Regions from separate parts of the Hahella sp. KA22 genome, predicted to be linked through region 1. Evidence: predicted binding sites of a transcription regulator. Region 1 holds the regulator's gene; the other holds the start of a gene.
What was found. Region 1 encodes sigma-54, which starts transcription at its own class of promoters, with help from an activator protein. Its sites were predicted from a motif close to TGGCACNNNNNTTGCTNT; they were not measured.

Region 1 (4,682 bases):
GCGCAGTGCGGTGTCCCAGTAAGGGTTAGGAAGGCAGCGCACGTCAAACACCATGTCGGAATCCGACGGCACGCCATGCTTGAAGCCGAACGACTGGAAGAGCAGGGCCAGTTCCTGGGTTTTGTGCCCGATAACCCTGATCTTCACCTGATCCCTTAGCTGGTAAATGGAGAGATCACTGGTGTCTATATATAGGTTCGCCAGAGTGGCGATCGGCTCCAGCAGCTGTTTCTCTTTGGCGATGGCTTCTTTCAGCGATGTGCTTTTGCTGCTGAGCGGGTGCTTGCGACGCGTTGCATGAAAACGTTTGATCAAGGTGGCGTCATTAGCGTCAAGATAGATGATTTCCACATCAATATTGTGCGCTTGCAGAGTGGCGTAAATCGACGGGAAATCCGATAAATCCCTATAAAGATTTCGGGCGTCTATGCTGACGGCGAGTTGCTGATTCTGGGTCTTTCCCTGGTCCAGCACCTCTTGGGTGAGAGGCGAGAGGAGACCGATAGGCAGGTTATCGATGCAGTAATAGCCCATATCCTCCAGAACATGGAGCGCCGTACTTTTTCCGGAGCCTGAACGACCGCTTACGATAATCAGCTTCATGTCTTCCTCTTTCCATCGAAGCTGGATTATTTCTCCAGCACCCTCCTGAACAGGGTTTCGTCGTTGTCACAGTCGCGCAGGTGTTCGCAGAAGCGACGGTCATTGAATTTCTGGGCCAGCTGGCTCAGTAGGTCCAAGTGTTCGCTGGTGGCCTCTTGAGGCACGATCAGAACGAACAGCAGGTCCACGGGTTCGTTGTCTATGGCGTCAAAAGGGATTTTGTCCTTGAGCGTAAGCAAGGCCCCTATGATGCGGTCGCAGTTCTCCAAGCGGCAATGGGGTATCGCGATACCCTGGCCGATACCAGTGCTGCCGAGTCTTTCACGGCATATCAGGTTGGTAAAAATGGCGTTCTCGTCCAAAAACGGAAAATGTTGCGCAATCAGATTGGCGATATATTCGAGAACGCGCTTCTTACTCGAGCCCGACACCCCACAGCGTGTGAGGGCGGGCGAGATAATTGACTCAATAGTTAGTGTGGTTTGGGCCATGTTCTGTTATCTGGCGGATGCGCCGTGCATCCGATCAACGTGCTTCTCTTTGTGTTTGAGGATCTGGCGGTCTAATTTGTCCACCAGTGCGTCAATTGACGCGTACATATCTTCGTGTTCAGCATTGGCATGCAGGTCAGCGCCGCTTATGTGCATGGTTGCTTCCGCAATCTGACGCTGTTTTTGAATGGAGAGCGTAACTTGGACATTACTGATACTGTCGAAGTGTCGTTCGAGCTTGTCGAACTTGTTGTTAACGTAGTCTTTCAGTGCTTCAGTTAACTCGACTTGATGTCCGGTGATGTTCATTTGCATACTTTGCTCCTAATGCCAATATACGGTGCATTATGAATTTTGCACTTCCATGAAAAATACTAGCACATCCAATTTGTGACTATTTGATTTAAGTCTTATGCCTGCATTCCTCCTTTTAAATTAACCGCTTACGTTCATTGGAAGGCGGAATGGAAAGCGCCTCCCGGTACTTTGCGATCGTGCGACGGGCGACGTTGATGCCCTGTTCGCCAAGCAGCGCAGCAATTTTGCTGTCGCTCAATGGTTTCTTTGGTGATTCCGCCGCGACTAACTTCTTGATAATAGCTCTAATAGCGGTCGAAGAACACTCGCCACCCGTATCTGTGCTGACATGGCTGGAGAAAAAGTACTTCAGCTCAAATACGCCGCGAGGAGTGTGCATGTATTTCTGGGTGGTCACCCGGGAAATCGTTGACTCATGCATCTCCACCGCCTCCGCAATATCGTGCAGCACCAGTGGCTTCATCGCCTCTTCGCCGTACTCAAGGAATCCTTGCTGATGTTCGACGATTTGTGAGGCGACTTTCAACAGAGTTTCATTACGGCTTTGCAAGCTTTTGATAAACCAGCGGGCTTCCTGTAACTGGTCGCGCAAATAAGTGTTATCTGAGCTGTTGTCCGCCCGTCTCACCAGGCCTGCATAGCCAGGGTTGATGCGGATCTTCGGGGCGATTTCAGGGTTCAGTTCCACCAGCCAGCGGCCGTTGGCTTTTTTGACGATAACGTCAGGAACCACGTATTCGGTATTGCTTTCCTGAATGCCTTCGCCTGGCCTTGGGTTCAAGCTTTGAATCAGTTTGAGCACTTCCCGCAGATCGTCTTCTTTTAGACGGCTGCGGCGCATCAACTGGGCGTAGTCACGGTTGCCAAGCAGATTGATATAGTGGCTGACCACCAGCTTGGCCTGTCCAAGCCAGGGGGTGTCTTTAGGCAGTTGGTTCAACTGGCTCAGCAGGCAGTCCTGTAAGTTGCAGGTGGCGACTCCTGGAGGATCGAACTGCTGCACGCGTTTTAAGACGGCGCGTACTTCGTCCAGCTCAATTTCCTCTTCCCCCTCAGTTTGCAGTCCGCCATGAATTTCGTCAGGAGTGAGTGAGAGATAGCCGTCGGTATTGACTGCATCGATTATCGCAACAGCGATCATGCGGTCAATGTCGGACATGGGGGTAAGGTTCAGTTGCCAGAGAAGGTGGTCTTGCAGGGTTTCGCCTTTGCTATTGCGGGATTCGAAGTCGTACTCGTCATCTTCGCCGCCGCTGTAGCTGCTTGATCCGCTCTGGAAGACATCATCCCAGGCGGTATCGACGGGGAGGTCGTTCGGAATAGAATCGGACCAGTTGTCCTCTTCAGCGAATCCTCCTTCATCCATGCCCGACTCTTGCGTTCGCTCCTTGCTGGAGTTATTAGCGAGCATGTCGCTGATCGTATCGTTCTGAACGTGGTTGGGAGATTCGTCTTCTTCAGACACTTCCAGCATGGGGTTGGACTCAAGCGCTTGTTGAATCTCCTGCTGTAAATCCAGTGTTGAAAGCTGCAAAAGTTTTATTGCTTGTTGCAGTTGCGGGGTCATGGTCAGCTGTTGACCCAGCTTTAACTGCAATGAAGTTTTCATAACCATCTGATGCTTACCACCGATTCAGGCACAGATCTTGTGAGTTTTTCATAGTTATTAGGTGCTTTAATCCTAAGCTCTTGAGCCTTGGGGTCCATCTTGGATGGAGGCCGCCGGTTAAACTAAAGTTTGAACTGGTCACCCAGATAGACCTCTCGAACCTTTGGGTTGGCAAGGATATCACTTGGGGCGCCGCTTGCGATAATAAATCCTTCACTGACAATATAGGCGCGTTCACAAATATCCAAGGTCTCGCGCACATTATGGTCTGTAATTAAAACGCCGATGCCGCGCTTTTTGAGATGCTCGATAATCTGCTTGATATCATTGACGGAAATAGGGTCCACCCCGGCGAAAGGTTCGTCCAGTAAAACAAACTTGGGCTCCGTAGCCAGCGCGCGAGCAATTTCCACGCGTCGACGCTCGCCGCCTGAGAGGCTCATGCCCAGGCTTTTACGAATATGGGTGATGTGAAATTCCTGCAGCAGCTCCTCCATCTTAAGCTTACGCTCCTTGCGGCTGAGATCTGCTCTGGTCTCAAGAATGGCGTAGATATTGTCCTCTACTGACAGCTTTCTGAAGACCGATGCTTCCTGCGGCAGATAGCCAATGCCCTTGCGCGCTCTCCCATGCATTGGCAGGCCGGTGATTTCCGTTTCGTCAATAAATACGCTGCCTTTGTCGCTGGGGATCAGTCCTACCACCATATAGAAACAGGTGGTCTTTCCTGCGCCGTTAGGGCCGAGGAGGCCCACGATTTCGCCGCTGCGGATTTCAACGGACACATCTTTTACTACGGGCCGTTTCTTGTAGGCCTTGGCCAGGTTTCTGGCGGTGAGAGTGCTCATTGTTTATTAGATTTGGGCGGATGATAGATAATTTCAACCTGCTCGGTTTGATTGCCCGATGAGGCTCCCTTTGCCGTGACTAAACGCTTGTCTGTGAAATAAATAATTTCTTCGCCTTCCACTGAGCTATTGTCCTGAAGAATGCGCGCATGGTTACGCATAACGACTTTACTCTGGCTGCGGTCATAATCCATGCTTTCTGCGTAAGCGTGGGTTTCAGTTTGTTTTTCTTGGTCAAACTGCACTAAATGAGCGGGTTTGCCGGTCGCCTGGAAGCGGCTGATGCCATTGTCGTCGGTGTATAAAATGACTTTGTCCGCCTCAATGCTGGATTTGCCTTGGGTAATGACGACATTGCCGATATAGGTGTCGATGCCTTTTTGGCCATCTCTCTCCCAACGTCCCGCTTTGATGCGCACTGGTTCGTCACTGCCGTTAAGAAGATCCAAAGCATGGCTAAGCGGGGCGAACATAAGGCTCAATAACAGCGCCGCGGTGAATAGTTTACTTGGGTTGTGCATAAACGCCGGTTACCTGAGAAAGTAATACAATAAGCTTTTTATCAATGTCCGCCTCCATTCCGACAGCGGTTAACTGATTGATATTTGAAGTTATCTTAACGGGTTGATCGGTGCTGATAAAGCGCGACTTGTTGTTGTAGTCGAGCGCTTGCGTTTGCATGAGAATTGGCGCCCCGTCGTTGGAAGCGCCATTTACTTCCACGTCCCCACGCAGTTTCAGGGTGTCCTGCTTGATCAGCAGCTCGCCTTCCAGGGACTCCACATGCCAGCTTTTCTCCCCTTGCTGGAAGAT
Region 2 (4,682 bases), 2.1 Mb from region 1:
ATGGATGTATCGCCGTCAACAATCAGGCGATGGATGAGATCTGGTCTTTGGTGCCGGACGGCACGCCTATTGAAATTCTGCCGTAGGTCAGCGCACGGCCATTAACCGTGCTTCAGCTTCAACGCTAACACGGTGGACGCCAGCGCTAATGTCAGAGTATTAGCGATAATAATCGGCCACGCTACCATCATGATCCCATAAAGCAGCCACAGAAAGACGCCCAACGTGAAAATGCTATACATGCCGAGCGAGATGCCGGATGTGTTTTTCGTTTTCAACGTTTGTCTGACCTGAGGCAGGAACGCCAGTGTGGTGAGAAGCGCCGCCAGTGTGCCGATGATGGATGCTAACATCTTATTAACCCTATAGAATTGCGCGCATTTTAATCACGCTGTCCAGCAGCGTAACTAGGGGAAAATATGTACGCCCCGTCGTTATGGATGGGGGCGCAGACTTCTAATAACACCGTATCCTGCTCACACGAAAAAGGGCCGCCAAATGGCAGCCCTCTTTGAAGCCGATTTGAGAGATCAGTCGCGGGTGAATTCAGGATAGGCTTCCATCCCACATTCCGCCAGATCTACGCCTTCGTACTCTTCTTCTTCGCTGACGCGGATGCCCATGATCACTTTAATCAGGCCCCACACCACCAAGCTGGTTGCGAATACCCATACGAAGATGGTGAGCGCGCCAGCTAGCTGAGCCATGAAGCTAACGTCAGTTGTGAAGGGAACCACCAGAAGTCCCAGTAGACCGCAAGCGCCGTGTACAGAAATCGCGCCAACAGGATCGTCGATTTTCAGTTTGTCCAGGGTCACGATGGAGAATACAACCAGCACGCCAGCCACTACGCCAATCAGTGATGAGGCGACGGGAGAGGGTGCGTCTGGATTAGCAGTGATCGCCACCAGACCTGCCAGGGCGCCGTTGAGAAGCATGGTCAGGTCCGCTTTGCCGAACAGCAGACGGGCGGTGATCAGGGCTGCTATCGCGCCAGTAGCCGCTGCCGCGTTAGTGTTCAGGAATACGATAGCCACGGAGTTGGCGTTGCCGATATCGCCTAGTTTCAGTACGGAGCCGCCGTTGAAGCCGAACCAGCCCATCCACAGGATGAAAGTGCCCAGTGTCGCCAAAGGCAGGTTGGCGCCAGGAATAGCGTTAACCTGTCCGTTAGGGCCATATTTGCCTTTACGTGGGCCAAGCAGCAATACGCCAGCCAGAGCCGCCGCCGCACCGGCCAAGTGAACAATGCCGGAACCGGCGAAGTCTTTGAAGCCCATATCGCCCAGGCTGTACAGACCAAATACGGCGTTACCGCCCCAAGTCCAAGAACCTTCCATCGGATAGATAAATGCAGTCATCACCACGGCGAAAGCCAGGAACGCCCACAGTTTCATTCGCTCGGCGACGGCGCCGGACACGATGGACATGGCGGTCGCCACAAATACGACCTGGAAGAAGAAGTCAGAAGCGCCGGAATAGATAGCGCCTCCTGTGAAGCCGCCTTCGCGCTCAGCGAATGACTTCAGGGTGTCATCGACATAGGTCTCGCCGGGCATGATAGCGCTTAGGAAATATCCGCCGCTGCCATACATGATTTCATAGCCGCAGATCAGATACATGATGCAGGCGATGGCGTAGAGCGCGACGTTTTTGGTAAGAATTTCAGTGGTGTTTTTGGCGCGCACCAACCCGGATTCCAACATGGCGAAACCGGCGGCCATCCACATGACCAATGCGCCCATCACAAGAAAATAGAAGGTATCTAATGCATATTGTAAGTGAAAAACATTGTTTTCCATGAAAAGCCCTCCGCACTAGGCTTGTCAGTTACCAGTTGTTGTTAGTTTTGGTTAAATCGCGTCTGTACCAGTCTCGCCGGTCCTTATGCGGATGGCTTGTTGCAGATCCACCACAAAAATTTTGCCGTCGCCGATTTTGCCGGTGTTGGCGGCTTTGGTGATGGCTTCTACGACTTGATCGAGCAAGTCATCGCCGATAGCGACTTCGATTTTCACCTTGGGGAGAAAGTCGACGACATACTCTGCGCCACGGTACAGCTCTGTGTGGCCCTTCTGACGACCGAACCCTTTTACTTCGGTCACGGTTACGCCCTGAACGCCAATCTCGGAGAGTGCTTCACGCACATCATCCAGCTTGAATGGCTTGATAATGGCAGTTACCAGTTTCATTTTTTTCTCCTTTGTATCTACCCGCCTGTTATAGAAATCGCACAATCAGCAAGCTCAACCACGCACAAAAATATGTGCGGAATTTGTGCGTGATGTAGCATCTGCTGTGCCAATGATAAAAAATTTATTTAAAACAGTTAACTAGATGAATATTTCTTACCTTGTGGAAAAGTCAGGGCACAATTATAGCGCAGCACGCCCCTGTTTGAGGTTAAATGGCGCCCGTGGCTGGTGCGCATTTAAAAAAATGCACAAAATTCGTGCAAAAAAGCAGAGAGAGAACGTTATAAACGGGATTTGCTGTCACATTCTGTTCAGTTCTACAGCCAATGGCGGGAAACGGGGAGGATTCCATAAACAAACCAGGAACGCCGTGGTACAATCGCCGCTCCGAAAAACGGAGGACTTTCCATGTCGGTATCACCAGTAGATTTGCTTAACGCGTTCAACCAGCATTTTGGCCAGTTTCTGCCGGATGTTGCTAAATCGGCGCATGAAGATGTGCAGCAGCAAGCCAAGGCGGCTTTATCCAGCATCATCTCCAAGCTGGATCTGGTGACCCGGGAAGAGTTCGACGTGCAATTGGAAGTATTGCGCCGCACCAGAGAGAAACTGGACAGTCTGGAAAAACGCGTGGTTGAACTGGAAGCGGCTTTGCAAGCCAAGAGTGAGCAAGGCGAACAAGCCTAACGGACTTTTTTATTAACCGGCGATGAGAATTCTGTCGCCGGTCTCGTTTTAATACCTACATATTAAGCGCCTCAGGAACGAGGCTGAATTTATCCAAGGAGGGAGTATGTCACTCGCAATCGTCAATACGCGCGCCAAACTTGGCGTGGAAGCGCCGCTGGTAAAAGTCGAAGCCCACCTGTCAAACGGCTTGCCGGCCCTGTCTATCGTTGGGCTTCCTGAAGCCGCAGTCAAAGAAAGTAAAGATCGAGTCAGGAGCGCGTTACTCAACAGCGGTTTTGAATTTCCCGCCCGTCGCATCACAATCAATCTCGCCCCCGCAGATCTTCCTAAAGAGGGAGGTCGTTATGATCTTGCTATCGCCGTTGGCGTTCTGGCGGCGTCAGGGCAATTGCCGGATGAAGCGCTTGCCGGATATGAATTTTACGGTGAACTGGCGCTTTCTGGAGAACTACGGCCAGTGGCCGGTATGTTGCCCGCCGCGCTTCGCTGCGCCCAGGCTGGCGCAAAAATTATGTTGCCGCCGCAAAACGCTCAGGAAGCCAGTCTGGTGTCTGCGTTGGAAGTCTATGCGCCCGCCACCCTGGGGCAGTTGGCCGCCTTTCTGCTGGGACATGAACGCATGACGCCGATACGCCAGCAGGAGCGCGCAGCGCCAAGGTGCAAAGCGCCAGATATGGCGGACATCAAGGGCCAGTTTCAAGCAAAACGAGCGTTGGAAATTGCCGCAGCGGGCAATCACAATATGTTGATGTTCGGCCCGCCGGGAACGGGGAAAACCATGCTGGCGTCGCGTCTGGTGGGCATCTTACCCGAGCTGACGGAAATGGAAGCGCTGGAAACCGCGGCGGTTAATTCCGTGGCGGGCATTAGTCTGGATATGACACAGTGGCGACAGCGGCGTTTCAGGGCTCCGCATCATACGGCATCTGCGGTTGCGCTGGTCGGCGGCGGCTCAAATCCCAAACCTGGAGAAATCTCATTGGCGCATAATAGTGTGTTATTTCTCGACGAATTGCCGGAATTTGATCGAAAAGTGTTGGAAGTATTGCGAGAGCCGATGGAGTCGGGAGAAATTGTGATTTCCCGAGCCGCACAGCAGACTACTTTTCCCGCCCGTTTTCAGCTCATCGCTGCGATGAACCCATGCCCTTGTGGCTATTCCGGCCACCCTGAAGTGGCCTGCAAGTGCACCGAAGTGCAGGTAAGTCGCTATCGACAAAAGATTTCCGGCCCTTTGTTAGATCGTTTTGACTTGCATGTCGAGGTGCCCGCTGTCGCTATCAACGAGCTGCAACGCGCCGGCAGGTCAGAAAACAGCGCTCAAATTGCTTCGCGGGTAAACACCGCCAGACAGACGCAACTGGCCCGGGCAGGCTGCGCCAACCAATATCTGCAGGGTGAGCCCCTGGAACAACACTGTCAGTTGGGAGAAAAAGAGCGACAGTTGCTGGAGCGGGCCCTGCAAAGGCTTGGTTTATCCGCTAGAGCCTACCACCGGGTTCTGCGGGTGGCGAGAACTATCGCTGATTTATCTGGCTCCCCCCATATCCAGGCGGCGCACTTACTAGAGTCGCTCAGCTTTCGCGCTTTAGACCGGCGCAGGGAGCCCCAGAATGAGATGCCGCAGGCGAATTAAACGTTGGAGCTTCCGGGAGATTAACGCTTTTGTGGGGAAAATGGAGGCAAGTGGTTGAATTTCCTGCCAATAAGCGAGCCTCATAAAAAGAGGAGCCCAAGGGGGCTCCTAAATGGGGTTTAGGAAGACAATTTCGATCGCTTCAGATCGAATTTGCTTGA

Region 2: the regulator sigma-54 is predicted to act here: its motif matches at 2,287-2,304, upstream of glnK (P-II family nitrogen regulator).

What each region holds. Positions count from the first base shown of each region.
Region 1 is NZ_CP035490.1:2,022,002-2,026,683, forward strand. Features, by position in the region: gene rapZ (RNase adapter RapZ) at 1-603, opposite strand, end outside; gene ptsN (PTS IIA-like nitrogen regulatory protein PtsN) at 630-1,094, opposite strand; gene hpf (ribosome hibernation-promoting factor, HPF/YfiA family) at 1,101-1,409, opposite strand; gene EUZ85_RS09045 (RNA polymerase factor sigma-54) at 1,525-3,021, opposite strand; gene lptB (LPS export ABC transporter ATP-binding protein) at 3,144-3,869, opposite strand; gene lptA (lipopolysaccharide transport periplasmic protein LptA) at 3,866-4,390, opposite strand; gene lptC (LPS export ABC transporter periplasmic protein LptC) at 4,374-4,682, opposite strand, start outside.
Region 2 is NZ_CP035490.1:6,854,761-6,859,442, reverse strand. Features, by position in the region: gene EUZ85_RS30530 (murein L,D-transpeptidase family protein) at 1-86, shown strand, start outside; gene EUZ85_RS30525 (SemiSWEET transporter) at 102-353, opposite strand; gene EUZ85_RS30520 (ammonium transporter) at 531-1,802, opposite strand; gene glnK (P-II family nitrogen regulator) at 1,854-2,192, opposite strand; gene EUZ85_RS30510 (accessory factor UbiK family protein) at 2,604-2,882, shown strand; gene EUZ85_RS30505 (YifB family Mg chelatase-like AAA ATPase) at 2,989-4,521, shown strand.